Regions from separate parts of the Rubneribacter sp. genome, predicted to be linked through region 2. Evidence: predicted binding sites of a transcription regulator. Region 2 holds the regulator's gene; each other region holds the start of a gene.
What was found. The regulator LexA, encoded in region 2, represses DNA repair genes until DNA is damaged. The targets are predictions, from matches to a motif close to CNAACANNTGTTNG.
Positions count from the first base shown of each region.

Region 1 (5,106 bases), on a different contig from region 2:
GGAACAACCTATGATCTACTACGTTGAGGACGACACCAACATCCGCGATCTGACGGTGTACGCCCTGCGCCAAGCCGGGTTCGAGGCGCAGGGCTTTCCCGCGGCCGGAGAGTTTTTCGCCGCGTGCCGCGAGCGCGCGCCCGAGCTTGTGCTGCTCGACATCATGCTGCCCGAGGTGGACGGTCTGGAGATCCTGCATATGCTGCGCGAGGATCCGTCCACCAAGCACTTGCCGGTCATGATGCTCACGGCCAAGGGCACCGAGTTCGACACGGTGAGCGGGCTTGACGCCGGCGCCGACGACTACCTGGCCAAGCCCTTCGGTATGATGGAGCTGGTCAGCCGCGTGAACGCGCTTCTGCGCCGCGCGTCGGCGCCGGCCGTGGTGCCCGATGACGATCTGGCGTGCGGGCCTGTGGAGCTGTGCGTGTCGGCCCATACGGTTGCGGTGGACGGGCGTCCGGTCGCGCTCACCTTGAAGGAGTTCGATCTGCTGCACGCCCTCATGAAGAACGAGGGCCATGTCCTTTCGCGCCGCCAGCTGCTCGAGGACGTGTGGGGCGTGACGTACGTGGGCGAGACGCGCACGGTGGACGTGCACATCCAGACGCTTCGGCAGAAGCTGTCTGCCGGCTGCGAGGGTGCCGACGCATGCATCCAGACGGTGCGCGGCGTCGGCTACTGCATCAAACGTCCCGCGTAGGGCGGGCCGCCGATGAGCCCCACGCACTTCAAGGTGAAAAGCCTCTCCGGCAAGATATTCACGAGCGTGCTCGCGTTCACGCTCGGCGTCATTGTGGTGCTAGCCGTGGCCATGACCAGCATCTACTACTTCTCTTACGAGCGCGACGCGGAGGCCGAGCTGGTCGGGAGCGCCCAGGATGCCGCGCGCTACCTCAACGCCACGCCGTCTTCGGACAACGAGTCCGCGCTCGCGGAGCAGTTCTCGGGGCTTACGCGCTACACGCTCATCGCCGAGGACGGCACGGTGCTGTTCGACAGCGCCGCCGACTCGTCCTCGATGGACAACCATGCCGACCGTCCCGAGGTGCAGGAAGCCGCGCGCACCGGCGAGGCCGTCATCATGCGCTATTCGGAGACGCTCGGCACCGACACGGTGTACGCGGCCGTGCGGCTCATCGACGGCTCCATCGTGCGCCTGTCGGAGACGCGCCATTCTCTGCTGTCGTTTTTGGGCGACATGCTGGTGCCGGTGCTCGTGGCGCTGGCCGTGGCCGCCCTGCTCGTGTTCGTGCTGTCGAAGGAGCTCACCAAGCGCATCATGAAGCCCATCGACGCGCTCGACTTCACCAACCCTTTGGAGAACGAGATCTACGAGGAGATGGATCCGCTGCTCATCCGCATAGACGAGCAGCAGCGCCAGCTCAAGGCCCAAAACCGCGAACTGGCCGAAGCCGAGAACATGCGGCGGGACTTCTCCAGCAACGTGAGCCACGAGATGAAGACGCCCCTGCAGGTGATCAGCGGCTACGCCGAGCTCATGAAAAACGACATGGTGCAGCCGGGCGACCGCCAGAAGTTCGCCGCGCTCATTTACGACGAGGCCCAGGCCATGCGTTCGCTCATCAACGACGTGCTCACGCTCTCGAAGCTGGACGAGTCTGCGTTCGGCAACGACGCCAGCGCGGTCATCGACCTGCGCTCCGTGGCGCAGCGCGTGGCGGAGCGGCTTGCCAGCTTCGCTGCCGACCAGGGTATCGACGTGCGCGTGGAGGGGGACCGCGCCTGCATCGCCGGCAGCCAGACGCTGGCGGAGGAGATGCTGTACAACCTCATAGAGAACGGCGTCCGCTACAACCACGAGGGCGGCAGCGTGACGATGACGGTGGGCCTGGAGCTTACGCGCACCGCCTACGCGCAGGTGGATCGCGGGATGACGCCGCAGCAGGCCAACATCTTGCGGCACGGGACGGGGGAGGAGCCCTTCACCGTGCAGAAGCAGGTGGTCGTGCGGGTGACGGACACCGGCCCGGGCATCCCGGAGGACATGCACGACAAGATATTCGAGCGCTTCTTCCGCGTGGACAAGAGCCGCTCGAAGGAGACGGGCGGCACGGGGTTGGGGCTTGCCATCGTGAAGCACGCGGTCATCTACCACAACGGCACCATCGACGTGGAAAGCGCCGAGGGCGCCGGCACCACGTTCGTCCTGCGCTTTCCTGCCGCCGAGGACGGGGGCGCGTAGGGACGCGGCCCGCGCGCGCCGTCAGGGCCGCGTGGCGCATAGCCGCACAACGCGCCGCGTGCGGGCGACGGGATGCGAAACGATGTGGTGGAGTGACAACCCAATTTCGGGCGCGAAAAAGCCCTGCCCCCGGCCAGAAGGATGAACCCACCTCAAAAGGTGGGTGCTCGCAGCCCGCTTCCTGGCTTTCGTATCAACGGATACGAATCTCCATTCCACGCGCTATCTTGAGCTCCCTCATGCAAAAACGTCGGTCCATCGCAAAAGTATGGTTCCGAAGGCAGGACCACTTCGAGTATATGGCCCGCACGTGCAAAATAAAGACTTGACAAAAAGATTGTTGGGCGGTATCCGCAAACACCCTATAGGCAAACAAGCGTTCGCATGGTACTATAGGGAGCATGGATACGCTGTTTACAGACATGGAGAACGAGCGGAAGTCGGAAGTGGCGCCGCTCGCCGTTCGGATGCGCCCCCGCACGCTGGAGGAGGTCGTCGGCCAGGAGGAGGCCGTGGGGCCGGGAAGCTGGCTGCGCGCCGCCATCGAGCAGGACAAGCTGAGCTCGGTCATCCTGTTCGGGCCGGCGGGCACGGGAAAGACCTCGCTCGCGCACGTCGTCGCCGAGACGACGCGGGCCGAGTTCGTGGAGGTGTCGGCCATCGGCGGCACGGTGTCGGATCTGCGCCGCGAGATAGACGCGGCCGAGAAGCGCCTGACCATGAGCGGGCTGCGCACCATCCTGTTCGTGGACGAGATCCACCGCTTCAACCGCAGCCAGCAGGATGCGCTTCTGCATGCGGTGGAGGACCGCGTGGTCGTGCTGGTGGGGGCCACCACCGAAAACCCGTTTTTCGAGGTGAACTCCGCGCTCATCAGCCGCTCGCGCGTGGTGGAGCTGCACGGGCTTACGGACGCCGACATCGGGCTGCTGGTGGATCGCGCGCTTGCCGATGCGCGCGGTCTGGACGGCCGCTACGCGCTTTCCGACAAGGCGCGCAGCGCCATAGTGCTTCTGGCTGGGGGCGACGGGCGCACGGCGCTCACCACGCTTGAGCTGGCCGCCGGCATGATGGAGCCGGGCACGCGCGAAAAGCCCGCGCTCGTGGACGAGGGCAGCGTGCGCGCCGCCACGCCGCATCGCAGCCTGCCTTACGACAAGAACAAGGACATGCACTACGATGTCATCTCGGCGTTCATCAAGTCCATGCGCGGCAGCGATCCCGATGCGGCCCTGTACTGGCTCGCCCGCATGATAGACGGGGGAGAGGACCCCAAGTTCATAGCCCGGCGCATGTTCATCGCCGCGTCGGAGGACATCGGCAACGCCGATCCACAGGCGCTTTTGGTGGCTGAGGCGGCGTTCAAGTCGGCCGAGGTCATAGGCTATCCCGAGTGCCGCATCAACCTGGCGCAGGCGGCTGTCTACCTGGCGCTCGCCCCCAAGAGCAACGCGGCGGAGGCCGGCATCGACGCGGCGTTGGCCGAGGTGCGCCACGGCCCCGCGCGCAAGGTGCCCGACCATTTGCGCGACCGCCACCGTCCCGGCTCGGAGAACTACGGGCAGTACAAGTACCCCCATAGTTATCCCGGCGGCTGGGTGGAGCAGCGCTACCTGCCCGAGGGCTTGGAGCGCGGCTGCTTCTACCGTCCAAGCGAGCGCGGCTGGGAGGCCTACCGCGCCGACGCCGCCGCCCGCGACCGCGCGCAGGCCGCGCCCCCGCCGCCCTCCTCGTCCCGCACGGGGGAAGGAGGCGGGGCCGGTGACGGCGACGCGGCTTCCTAGGCTCGCGCCGCCGTTCCTTCGGCTTTTCGAAAATCCCACGTCGCGCCGAAGGTAACCGATTCCCAACTCCTATGGAAGCAGGGTGGAAACATGGTCCGGCCAGCATAGAATCCAGGGATGATCGTGCTATAGTGGTGACTTCGAACAAGCAGGAGGCGCAATGGATATCAGCGAGGTTCTCAATATAGCGTTGCCGGTGGTGTACGTGGTCGTGGGCGCGGTTTTGGCTTGGCTTGTCGTGGAGCTGGTCATGACCGTGCGCAAGGCGCGCAAGACGGTGGATGACTTGCAGAAGCAGGTGGAGCCCACGCTGGCCAGCGTCGAGCGCATCACCGCGTCGCTCGAGCCGGTTGCGGCCAAGGCCGATCCCCTCATCGAGCGCGTCTCGCTCACGGTGGACGCCGCCAACCTGGAGCTGATGCGCGTCGACCAGATCCTGGAGGATGTCAACGACATCACGGGATCGGTGTCGTCGGCCGTCGAGGCGGTGGACTCGGTGACCAGCGCTCCCATGGAGCTGGTCAACTCCGTGACGAGCCGCGTCCGCAGCGCCTTCAAGCCGCGGCGCGCCAGCGACGAGTCCGTTGCCCTCGGGCAAGCCAAGGCCGACCAGGAGGCGCGCGCCGAAAAGCCCTCCTCGGACGATTCCCCGGCGGTTTCCGCAACGCGGGCGGTCAAGGAAGCCGCCGCCACGGCGGTGCGCGCCACGCAGGAGGCCGTGGCCGACCAGCGCGAGCAGCGGGCCGAGCAGCGCGTGCAGCGCGAGGAGCGCGCGGCCGCCAAGCGCACCGTGGCCGACAGGACGTCCGAAACCGCATCCGCCATAGCCGACGCGGTGGCCACCGCCGCAACGGCCGACGTTTCTTCGTCGCAGCAGTACTTCACCTACGGGACGGCCTCCCAGGGCGAGGCCCCTTCCGCACCGTCCGCGCAGGACCGCCCTTCTTCGGAAGGAGCATGATCCGGTGGATCTGCCCAAAGTCGAAGCGACGCCGGCCGACCGGGACGACAAGGTTGACAAAGCGAAGCGCTCTTTCCTCGCGGTGTGGACCGCGGTCGGCGCCATCCTCCTCACGGGGGTCGCGGTTTACCTCGTCAACATCCTGAGCGTGCCAG
Region 1 is NZ_CBDTNW010000142.1:8,147-13,252, forward strand. It holds gene ACWKY3_RS10410 (response regulator transcription factor) at 11-703, shown strand; gene ACWKY3_RS10415 (ATP-binding protein) at 716-2,206, shown strand; RNA gene ssrS (6S RNA) at 2,323-2,496, opposite strand; gene ACWKY3_RS10425 (replication-associated recombination protein A) at 2,608-3,990, shown strand; gene ACWKY3_RS10430 (DUF948 domain-containing protein) at 4,151-4,951, shown strand; gene ACWKY3_RS10435 (AI-2E family transporter) at 4,956-5,106, shown strand, end outside.
Region 1: the regulator LexA is predicted to act here: its motif matches at 2,576-2,589, upstream of ACWKY3_RS10425 (replication-associated recombination protein A).

Region 2 (5,106 bases):
CCGCCTCCGGATTGGCGCGTTTCGGGAGCCGGAGGCGGCTCGGGCGTCTCTTGTTTGCGATCAGTCATCTCATGTCCTTCACTGGTGCTCAATATCATGCATTTGAACTGGGGTTTTACAAACGAGGCTCTGAGAGCCGTTCTAAGGGCCTGTTTTGCCCTTCCGCGACTCCTAGGTCGTCGAAAACGACGTTTTGACAACCTCTCATGCCCGAGGCCTTTCGTTTTCGGCCAACTTGGCGCCTGCAAAGCGGAGGCGGTCCAAGCACACCTGCAATTCGGCGATATGGTACTCCAGAACGGTTTCCTGCGACTTGACGATGGAGAGGCGCTCGCCGCGCGTGGCGGAACCCCTCTTCTGAAGCCTCACGAAGTACTGGATGCCCTCGATGGACAGCCCGCTTTTCCTCAAAGCGTCAACGAGATGAAGCTGCTCCACGTCGTCGCGCGAGAAACGCCGGACTCCGCGCTTGGCCCGCGCCAGATTCGGAAAGAACCCGCACTTGTCGTAATAGCGGATCGTGAACGCGGAGATACCCGTCATGTCCGAAACATCCTTGATGCCCAGCCACGCGCCGCCCTCCGGCGCACAGGCGCCTTCGTCTGTCGACTTCTCGTCAGGCATTGCCCACTCTCCTATCATTGCATTAGAGTAACTCTAATTAGAGTTACTCTAATGCAATACGTTTCAAAAGGGGAGAAACGTGAAAGCCTCTCCTCGCTCAGAGGCTGACACCGCTGCTCCCAAACCCACCGGCACCGCGCTCCGTTGAAGAAAGATCCTCAACCTCCTCAAGCGTCATGCGGGGAACCTTCACCACGACAAGCTGCGCCACGCGGTCCCCCCGCCTCACCTCGAAGGCGTTGTCGGGATCGGTGTTGAGGAGAATGGCCTTGATCTCGCCTCGGTAGTTGGAATCTATCAAGCCGGGGGCGTTCACCAAGGACACGCCATGCTTGGCGGCCAGCCCGCTGCGCGGCAGCACGAGTCCGGCGTAGCCGGGAGGGATGGCCACCGCAACGCCGCATGGGACGAGCTTCCTCTCAAGCGGCCCCAGCACGCAGTCCTCGGTCGCCCGAAGATCGATCCCCGCGTCGCCCTCGTAAGCGTAGGAGGGCATGGGCAGGCCGTTATCCGTTCGAACCGCAGGTATCTTGATCTCATCCATGTCAGCGCAACCCCTCGAGCGCGGAGGCGAACTCCTCCACGTTTTGGAAATCCTTGTAGACGCTGGCGAACCTCACATAGGCGACGTCGTCGAGCTTCGCCAGGCGCACCAGCGCCATGTCCCCCAGCTCCTTCGAGCGGATCTCGCTTTTCGAAGCGTTGCGCAGCTCGGTTTCTATGCTGTCGATGAGCGAAGCGATCTGATCGGGTGATATGGGCCGCTTCGCACAGGCCATCAGCAGGCCGCGCATGAGCTTTTGACGATCATACGCCTCAGATGATCCATCCGCTTTGGTCACGAGCAAGGGGTTGTCCCCCAAACGCTCGTACGTGGTGAAGCGCCGGCCGCAATCCAGGCACTCGCGTCGGCGGCGGATGGCCGTACCGTCTTCCGACGGGCGGGAATCGACCACCTTGGATTCGGTGTTTCCGCAAGCAGGGCAACGCATAGAGGACAGCTCCTTCGGTTGACGTAGGCCAAGCCTAACATACCAGATATAGTGCCTCAATCGAAATGCCGCTTCCCTGCAAGAAAAACCCACCGACACGCGCCTTGACGCCGCCGCCTACAGCCCGAAGACTGCGCTCGCCATCGCCAGGGCAACAAACGCGAAGCCAGTCACAACGGCTTGGCTGACGGGAACACGGTCGAAAGCCTTGCCGCGCGCGGTGCCATAAGCCAGGCTCTGGAGGGTTTCGCTCGACAGACGCCTCCCAGACGTCGGCGTCGCGGCGCCCTCAAGCCTCTTTCGCCCGCAGGCGTTCGTGGGGAAATCGATGACGATCCCCTTCGGAGCGAGCCCGTGCGTAAGCCCCGGATCCAGCGCCGACGTGCCGTCCACAGGGCACCGCAGATCGAAATTCCTCATTTTTTGCCTCCTTGGCCTTGCGTAGAACCTATGTTCGCGTATATAATAGAGCGAACATAGGTTCATGTCAATAGAAAAATTGAACATATGTACGACCCGAGGAAAGGAAGGGCCATGACGGGAAAAGTGACGAAACGCCAGCGAGCCGTGCTCGACTGCATCGAAGAGTGCATCCGGGAGAAAGGGTACGGCCCGACGGTGCGCGAGGTCTGCCAAAGCCTGGGGCTCTCCTCCCCCTCCACTGTGCACGTCCACCTCAAAGCCCTTGAGGAGAAGGGCCTCATCAAGCGCGACCCGCTCAAGTCGCGCTCCATCGCCCTCACCTATCCGCTCGAGGACGCCTCTGCGGCGTCGAACATCGTGCAGCCCAGCTTCGGCAAGATCGTGAACGTTCCGCTCGTCGGCAACGTTGCCGCTGGCACTCCCATCCTGGCCGAGGAGAACATCACCGACACGCTGTCGCTTCCTACCGACATCGTGGGCGACTCCCCCTCTTTCCTGCTGTCGGTGCGCGGTGAGAGCATGATAGAGGCGGGCATCAACGACGGCGACTACGTCGTGGTCAAGGAGCAGCCTGTCGCCAACAACGGCGACATCGTGGTGGCCATTATCGACGACGGCGCCACGGTCAAGCGCTTCTACAAGGAAAGCGACCACATCCGCCTGCAGCCCGAGAACTCCTCCATGGATCCCATCATCACAACCGATTGCTCCATCGCGGGCAAGGTGGTGGCGGTGTTTCGCCGCCTGTAGGGTCTGCGCGCCCGCCCTTTAGGCGCTCGCGATCCGCGCACCCATACGGGACGGAGGTGCCTGAAGCGCAGCGCCGCCCTCCGCCATCGAGGCAGAGCGGAGGGCGGCGCGCAGGGAAGAGCGTTTCGCCTATTCGCCCCCAACTGCAAACCGACGGAACATCCCGGCGTAGGAGGGCGAAGCCAGCATGGTGATACGCGTCCCGCCCTCTTCGTGTGCCTCGGATAGGATACGGCAGCGCTCGTGCGCCACCGACACAAGGTCGCCGCGCTCGTACGGAACAAGAACCTCGAGGCGCTCGTCGTGCGCCGAGGCGATGCGCGCGATGTGATCGACGAGAGCCTCTATGCCCTCCCCTGTGGCCGCCGACACGATTTGCGCCTGAGCATGACGCGACTCGATGGCGCCCGCATCCTCGGCGCTGACCAGATCGCATTTGTTGAACACGAGCACGCGGCGCAGGTCCTGGGCACCAATCTGCTCGAGCACGTCCTCGACAGCGGCTATCTGGGCCTCACGCTCCTCAGACGACGCATCCACCACGTGCAGCACAAGATCGGCACCTGTGATCTCGTCGAGCGTGGACTTGAACGCCTCCACAAGCGTGGTGGGCAGCTTCTGGATGAAACCGACCGTATCGGTTATGGTTATCTCGCGTCCTTCGGGCAGCTCGAACCTGCGCGTGGTGGAGTCGAGCGTGGCGAACAGCTTATCGTAGGCCAGGACGTCGGCCCCGGTCAGACGATTGAGCAGGCTCGACTTGCCGGCGTTCGTGTAGCCGGCCAGCGCCACTTTGAACATGCCGCTTTCGTAGCGACTCTCGCGCTGCACGGCGCGCACCTCAGCCAGGTGCTTGAGCTCGCGCTTGATGGACGTGATGCGCTTGCGCACCATGCGACGGTCCACCTCCAGCTGGCTCTCACCTTCGCCGAAGCGCGACCCCACGCCGCCGCCCATGCGGTTGGAGGCAAGGTGCGCCCACATGCCGCGCAAGCGCGGCAGCAGGTACTCGTTTTGGGCGAGCCGCACCTGCAGCCGCCCCTCGCGACTGGTGGCGTGCAGCGCGAAGATGTCCAGGATGAGCGCCGTGCGGTCGATGACCTTCACGTCCTTGCCCACCGTCTTCTCGAGGTTCGCCTGCTGCGACGGGGTGAGCTCGTCGTCGAACACCACGAGGTCGGCGGCGTGAGCGCGCGCAAGCTCGGCCACCTCCTCCGCCTTGCCGGTTCCGATGAAGGTTTTGGGGTTGGGCGCCTCAAGCCGCTGGGACGTTGTCGCCACCACGTCGGCACCGGCGGTGTCCGCCAAGCGCTCAAGCTCGGCCAAGGAGGAAGCGAGCGGCCATTTCGCCCCCGGACGTTCGACGCCCACGAGCACCGCGCGCTCCCTGCGCTGCTCGGACAAAGCGGCCGCGCCGCGCGAGATGGCGGATTCAAATTCGGACATAAGGCGATCCTTTCCCGTAAAGCGCGTGCGCAATCAGCATCGCGCAGGTTCTCCGAGCGCATCCAGGGCTCGCTCGACAAGCGCCTCCACGTCGCCGTCGTTCGCATCCACCCACCGGATGCGCCTATCCTTGCGAAACCAGGTGCGCTGCCTCTTCGCGTAGCGCCGCGTGGCCACCTTGACGCGATCGACGGCCTCAGCGAGCGTCGATCGCCCCTCGATCGCGTCCGCGATCTCCTTGTAGCCGATGGCCTGCGGCGCGGTGACCCCCTCTCGGAAACCCTGCGCAAGCAGCCCCCGCACCTCCCCCACCAATCCGGCCTCCACCATGGCGTCCACTCGCGCGTCGATGCGCGCCCGCAGCACGTCGGGATCAACCGCCAGCCCCACGAACGCTGCGGGGACCGCCTGGGGGATCGACGCAAGCCGTGCGCGCTGCGCGGCGTAGGACCCCCCGTCCTCCAACAGCTCGAACGCGCGGATCACGCGCTTCACGTCGGCTGGCGGGATGAGGGCCGCGCTCGCCGGGTCGCGCGCGTCAAGCAGGCGCCAGAGCGCTTCGACGCCCTCGTCCTTGGCGAGACGCTCGTAGCGCTCCCGCACCGGGTTGCCAACCTGGTCGCCTTTGGGAAACTCGTAGCCGTCGATGGCGGCGCGCACGTAGAAGCCGGTCCCTCCGCACAGGATGCAGCGCGCCCCGCGCGCGTCTATCTCGCGAAACCGCTCCCTCGCAAACGCCTGGAACAAAGCCGCCGAAAACGGCTCGCCGGGATCGACCAGGTCGAACCCGTGATGGGGCACTTTGCGCTCATCGACGGGAAGCTTGCCGGTGCCGATGTCCATGCCCCGGTAGATCTGCATGGAGTCGGCG
Region 2 is NZ_CBDTNW010000145.1:29,008-34,113, forward strand. It holds gene ACWKY3_RS10625 (hypothetical protein) at 1-68, opposite strand, end outside; gene ACWKY3_RS10630 (MerR family transcriptional regulator) at 205-624, opposite strand; gene dut (dUTP diphosphatase) at 722-1,168, opposite strand; gene nrdR (transcriptional regulator NrdR) at 1,170-1,616, opposite strand; gene ACWKY3_RS10645 (hypothetical protein) at 1,734-2,036, opposite strand; gene lexA (transcriptional repressor LexA) at 2,151-2,789, shown strand; gene hflX (GTPase HflX) at 2,919-4,235, opposite strand; gene miaA (tRNA (adenosine(37)-N6)-dimethylallyltransferase MiaA) at 4,269-5,106, opposite strand, start outside.

Region 3 (5,106 bases), on a different contig from region 2:
TTCCGCAACCGTCGCCACCGCTTCCACCATGTCCTCGAGCGTGTTCGCCCTCCCCACCGGGCCTTCCGCCAAACTCGGCACACGGCGCGCAAGCTCCAAAGACACATCCACCACCTGCGGCGGCATGAGCGAGGCGCGCGCCAGCGTGTCGCGGTTGCGCAGCACTTCGAACACGGGACCGTCGTCAACCACGCGCCCGTCGTTCATCACGATGCAGCGCTTCGCGTAGTCGGCCACCACCTCCATGTCGTGGCACACCATGAGCACCGTCGTCCCCGCCTCGTGCATACGGCGCACGATGTTCATCACCTTCGTGCATTCCCGATAGTCCAGACCCGTCGTCGGCTCGTCGAGCACCACCACCGGCGGCGCGAGCACCACGATGGAGGCGAGCGCCAGCAGCTGACGCGCGCCCCGGTTGAGCAGAAACGGGTCGACGTCGGGGTTGAAGCCGAACTCGCGGATCATCTCGTCAACGCGCTCCTCGGCTTGTTGCGCGTCCTCGAAAGCGGCGCCCTTCCCCGCCAACCCGAGCGCCTTGAAGCCGAACAGCAGCTCCTCGCGCACCGTGTTGCAGCAGATCTGGCTGTCGGGGTTTTGGAACAAAAAGCCCACCGTGCGCGCCAGGTGGCTCGTCTTAAGCTCGGTGGTGGAAACGCCGTCCACCAGCACCTGGCCCGCATCCGGCTTCAAAAGGCCGTTCACCAGACGCATGGTGGTGGACTTGCCCGCGCCGTTCGTGCCTGCAAACGCCACGAACTCCCCCTGCTCAATGGCGAAACTCACGCCTTTCAAGACGGGAAGCGCCGCCTCGTAGGACGCGCGCACCTCCCGAAACTCCACCATGCTCATGCGACCACCCGCTCCAACGCATCGCACGCCTCGCTCACCGTGCGCACCGCCGCACGCTCGCACACGCCCCTGTCGGCCAAACGATTTACCAGCGTGGTTGACCGCGGGCAGTTCACCCCGATCTCCAGCAGCTCATCGGCATGAGCAAGCACCTGCCTTGGCTCGTCGGCAAAGCGGATGCGCCCGCCCTCAACCACCACCAGCATATCGGCATAGCGCGAAAGGAGCGCGATCTTCTGCTCCACCACCACAACCGTGGTTCCATGAGTGCGCGCGTAGGAAACCAGCAGGTCGAACACGCTCTGCGAGCTGGCTGGATCAAGTTCGGCGGTCGGCTCGTCCAGCACGAGCACCTTCGGCTCCATGGCCAGCACCGAGGCGATGGCCACCTTTTGCCTCTGCCCGCCGGAAAGCGATGCGATGGTTCGCTCGCGCAGATCGGCTATGCCCATGTCGGCGAGCGCCCGTTCCAGGCGGGTTTCCATTTCGTCGCGCGGCACCCCGAAGTTCTCCATCCCGTAGAGCACCTCGTCTTCCACCACCGGCGTCACGAACTGGCTGTCCACATCCTGGCACACGCTTCCCACCGCACATGAGAGGTCGGTGAGCGCCGTCTCGCAGGTGTCCAGCCCGCCCACCAGCACCGACCCGTAGAAATCGCCCGGATAGCAGTGCGGCACGATGCCGTTCATGGCGTAGGTGAGCGTGGACTTGCCCGAACCCGCCGGGCCGGTGATGCCTACAAACGTCCCCGCCGGAATGGAGAGGTTGATGTCGCGCACCGTTGGCTCACCGCCCTCCCGGTATTGAAACGAAAAGTCAGTGATTTCTATCATAGGGCGCCTTTCTAAAACGATGGAGGTTACCAAAACGATATAGGTTGAACAAAACGGTACCGGTTGAGTAAAACGACACAGGTTGAACAAAATGGCACAGGTCGAACAAATGTCAGCGAGGGTTCGCGCGGTGCCTCAGATTGCCGAAATGGCGCAGGTGACGCGTACTTCGGCACGCGAGCCTTCGCCATTGCGGCAAGATGAGGCACCCCGCGAAGCCGCAGCGTCGGGCGGTTCCGGCGGTCGGTAGACCGCCGGAACTCTTAGCGCTTCAAAACCTTCTTGAGCGGCAGCGCCAAAATCTGCACCAGCACCGCGTTGAACGTGGCCGTGCCCAGCACGATGGCAGCATACGTTGCCAGCGCCACCATCATGTCGCCACCCGTGGACATCACGTTGATGCAGACCGACAAAAACGCGAACACGCCGCCGGACACCAGCGTGGAGGCAAACGTGTTCACCAGCGGATTGAGGTCCAGCTTGTCGCCGATTTCCATGGGCACCCTCACCAGCAGGCCGCACACGAGCGCGCCCAGCACCTCGGAGGGGATGTTCAAAAGCGGCGTGGCGTTGAGCAGGGGAATTTGGCACACAAGCCCGGCCAAAAGACCGATGACAACCGCCTGCCCCACCTTCGGCCGCGTCAAGACGATGGCCAGGCAGTACATGGCGATGATGAAGTTGGGCTTCATGCCCATGGACGAAAGCAGCGAACCCACCGTGAGTTTGAGCACCGCACCCGCCGCCAGCAGCACGGCGATGAGGATAAGGTCCTGTGTGGAAAGCCCCGCCTGTTTTTGCGGCGCGGCCACTTCGCGCTTGCGCGCCCCGACAGGCGATACAGCGGCCACCTGCGTTGCAACCTCGCGCTTGATCTGCTGTTCCATGTTCCTCAGTCCTTTCTTGGCGGAGCTTCCCGCCGGTCGTTGCCCCTCCCGGGGCGTCATCCTTTTGCCGGCACGCGCTTCGCTGACGAGGAACCCCCCATTGCCGTCCAACAAAGAGCCGCAAACAAAAAAGACCTGTCCTTCGAGATAAAGGACAGGTCTTCAACCTGCGGTGCCACCTTTATTGGCTCTGCAATGCAGAACCCTCTCACGAACATGCCAACACATGTTCTGCCCTTGACGCAGGCTCACGGTCCAGATACTCGGTCGCTTTCTGCAGCGCTTGCGTCTGCATCCGGCTTCCTTTCCCCTTTCCCTCGGCGAACCATTTACCGCCCAGCTTCCTACGGGAATCCCAGCTACGCCCGCTCTCTGTGAGTGCTCATGACGGCTTGACTTTCGCCTCATCGGTTTGAGGTATTCAGTTGTGGCGCAAACTATAGCACAACGCTCCGGAATGCTGTCAAGAGGAATTTGGGGCAATCTGGCCGCCGCAAGAGAGCGCACCTTCTCAAATGCAAGGAGCTGCGAGGGCGCGGACATGGCGTGGGCACCGAAACGCGCAGGCAGTTACGAAAGCGGCTTCCCCTCTCTGCGAAACCGACGTTGCCGCAAGCACGCGTCTGCCGAACCCCGGGCCACGCCCCCCTGGCCGGGTGCGTCGACGGGTCCCGCCCGCCGGGTCAAGCCCTTCAAGGCGCCTGCGGGACCTTGCGCGGCAAGCCGACCCGCGCGTGCCGCAGGGCGCCGTTCGCGGTCAGCCCGCGATCGCGCCCTGCCCCGCCGCTCACTCCCCGGCGGCGAGGTAGGCCATGATGAGACGACGGGTCTCGGCGGCCGTGGGCTCGCCGTCGCCATGAACGCGCAGCATGGAGCGCGTGCGCGCAAGGCCGATGGCGGTGGACGAGGCCACCAGCGCCTCCTCTTCCACCGACTGGCCGGCGAGCATGCGGCGATCAGGGTGCTCGGCCAGATGGGAGCGCAACGCGGACGCTATGGAGTGCTGCACGGCCAGCAGGTCGCGCTGGCCCTGGAAGAACAGCTGGGGCATGGCGCACAGCGCCTCGCGACGCAGGGCCGCAACGTCCTCGTCCTCATCCGACGCCAAGCTTGCGCCCACCACGTCCACCAGTACATCCAGATAGCATGCCTCGCTCTGCTCCGCAAGGACGGCCGTCAGCCGCTCGTCATCGGGAAACGCGTTGAACCGGCCTGTGACGGCGGCCGCCTTCGACGGGAAGTAGTTGAAGAAGGTCTTTTTCGATATCTCGGCGCGGGCGCAGATGTCCTCCACCGTCACCCCGTCGAAGCCCCGCTCCAGCACCAGTTCGAGCGCCGCCCGCTCCGCCGCAAGCCGAGCTTTGAGCTTTTTGCGGTACCTAAGCCCTTCCGAAGCTGCATGCTCCTGATCCACGTTACGTTCCGCCTCCCGACGATGACGATGCCGATGTGCCGTTTCCGTGCAGGGTACCACAACTTCTGTTTCGAGCACTTTTCTTTTACCGAATGAATATTTATACTGGGTGTAAATTACCGGAGCCGCCGACAGGGGCGTCTTCGGGGCCGGGCGCAAGCCCTCCCCGAGGACGCCTTTGTTTGCGGCAGCACCTCACGCATCGGAAGGAACACGCTCTATGGGTCTTACGCGTAAGCAGATCGTCATGTTGGCCGTCCTCGTGTTCGGCACGTTCGTCACCGTGCTCAACCAAACCGTCGTGGCCCCGGCCCTACCGTCGGTCATGGCGGAGATGAGCGTGGACGCCGCCACCGCGCAGTGGCTCACCACTGGGTTCACCCTGGTGAACGCCATCATGATTCCCATCACGGCGTTTCTGACCGACCGTTTCACCACCAAGCGCCTGTTCTTGGTCTCCATGACCGTGTTCACGCTAGGGAGCTTCTTGGCCGGCTGGGGGCCGAACTTCGCCGTGCTGTTGCTGGGGCGCCTTGTGCAGGCGGCGGGCGCGGGCATCCTCATGCCGCTGGTGATGACCGTGCTCATGTGGACCTTCCCCGTGGAGAAGCGCGGCACGGCCATGGGGCTGTTCGGTGTGGTCATCGCGTTCGGCCCGGCTATCGGCCCCACCGTGGCGGGCGTCATCATCGACAGCTACACCTGGCACGACCTGTTCTACATCATCACGGCGCTGTCGGCGACCGTGGTGGTCATCGCCGCGTTCGCGCTGCAGAAAGGCGGCGACACCAACAAGGACGTCACGCTGGACGTGCCCTCGGTGATCATGTCCACCCTCGGTTTCGGCGGGCTGCTCTACGGGCTTTCCACCATCGGGTCGTACGGTTTGAGCATCGACGCGGCCGTGGGCGCTGCGGTGGGCGTTGTGGCGCTGGTGCTGTTCTTCCGCCGCCAGCTGGCGATGGAGCGTCCCATGCTGCAGGTGCGCGTGCTGCAAAACCGCAAGTTCCTCATCGCCACCATCATCGGCATGCTGGTGCAGGGCGCGCTTTTGGCCGGCGGCATCCTCATGCCCATCTACCTGCAGTCGCTCATGGGCTACTCGGCCACGGTGTCC
Region 3 is NZ_CBDTNW010000115.1:9,639-14,744, forward strand. It holds gene ACWKY3_RS08310 (energy-coupling factor ABC transporter ATP-binding protein) at 1-852, opposite strand, end outside; gene ACWKY3_RS08315 (energy-coupling factor ABC transporter ATP-binding protein) at 849-1,688, opposite strand; gene ACWKY3_RS08320 (tryptophan transporter) at 1,952-2,575, opposite strand; gene ACWKY3_RS08325 (TetR family transcriptional regulator) at 3,363-3,989, opposite strand; gene ACWKY3_RS08330 (MDR family MFS transporter) at 4,210-5,106, shown strand, end outside.
Region 3: the regulator LexA is predicted to act here: its motif matches at 2,795-2,808, upstream of ACWKY3_RS08320 (tryptophan transporter).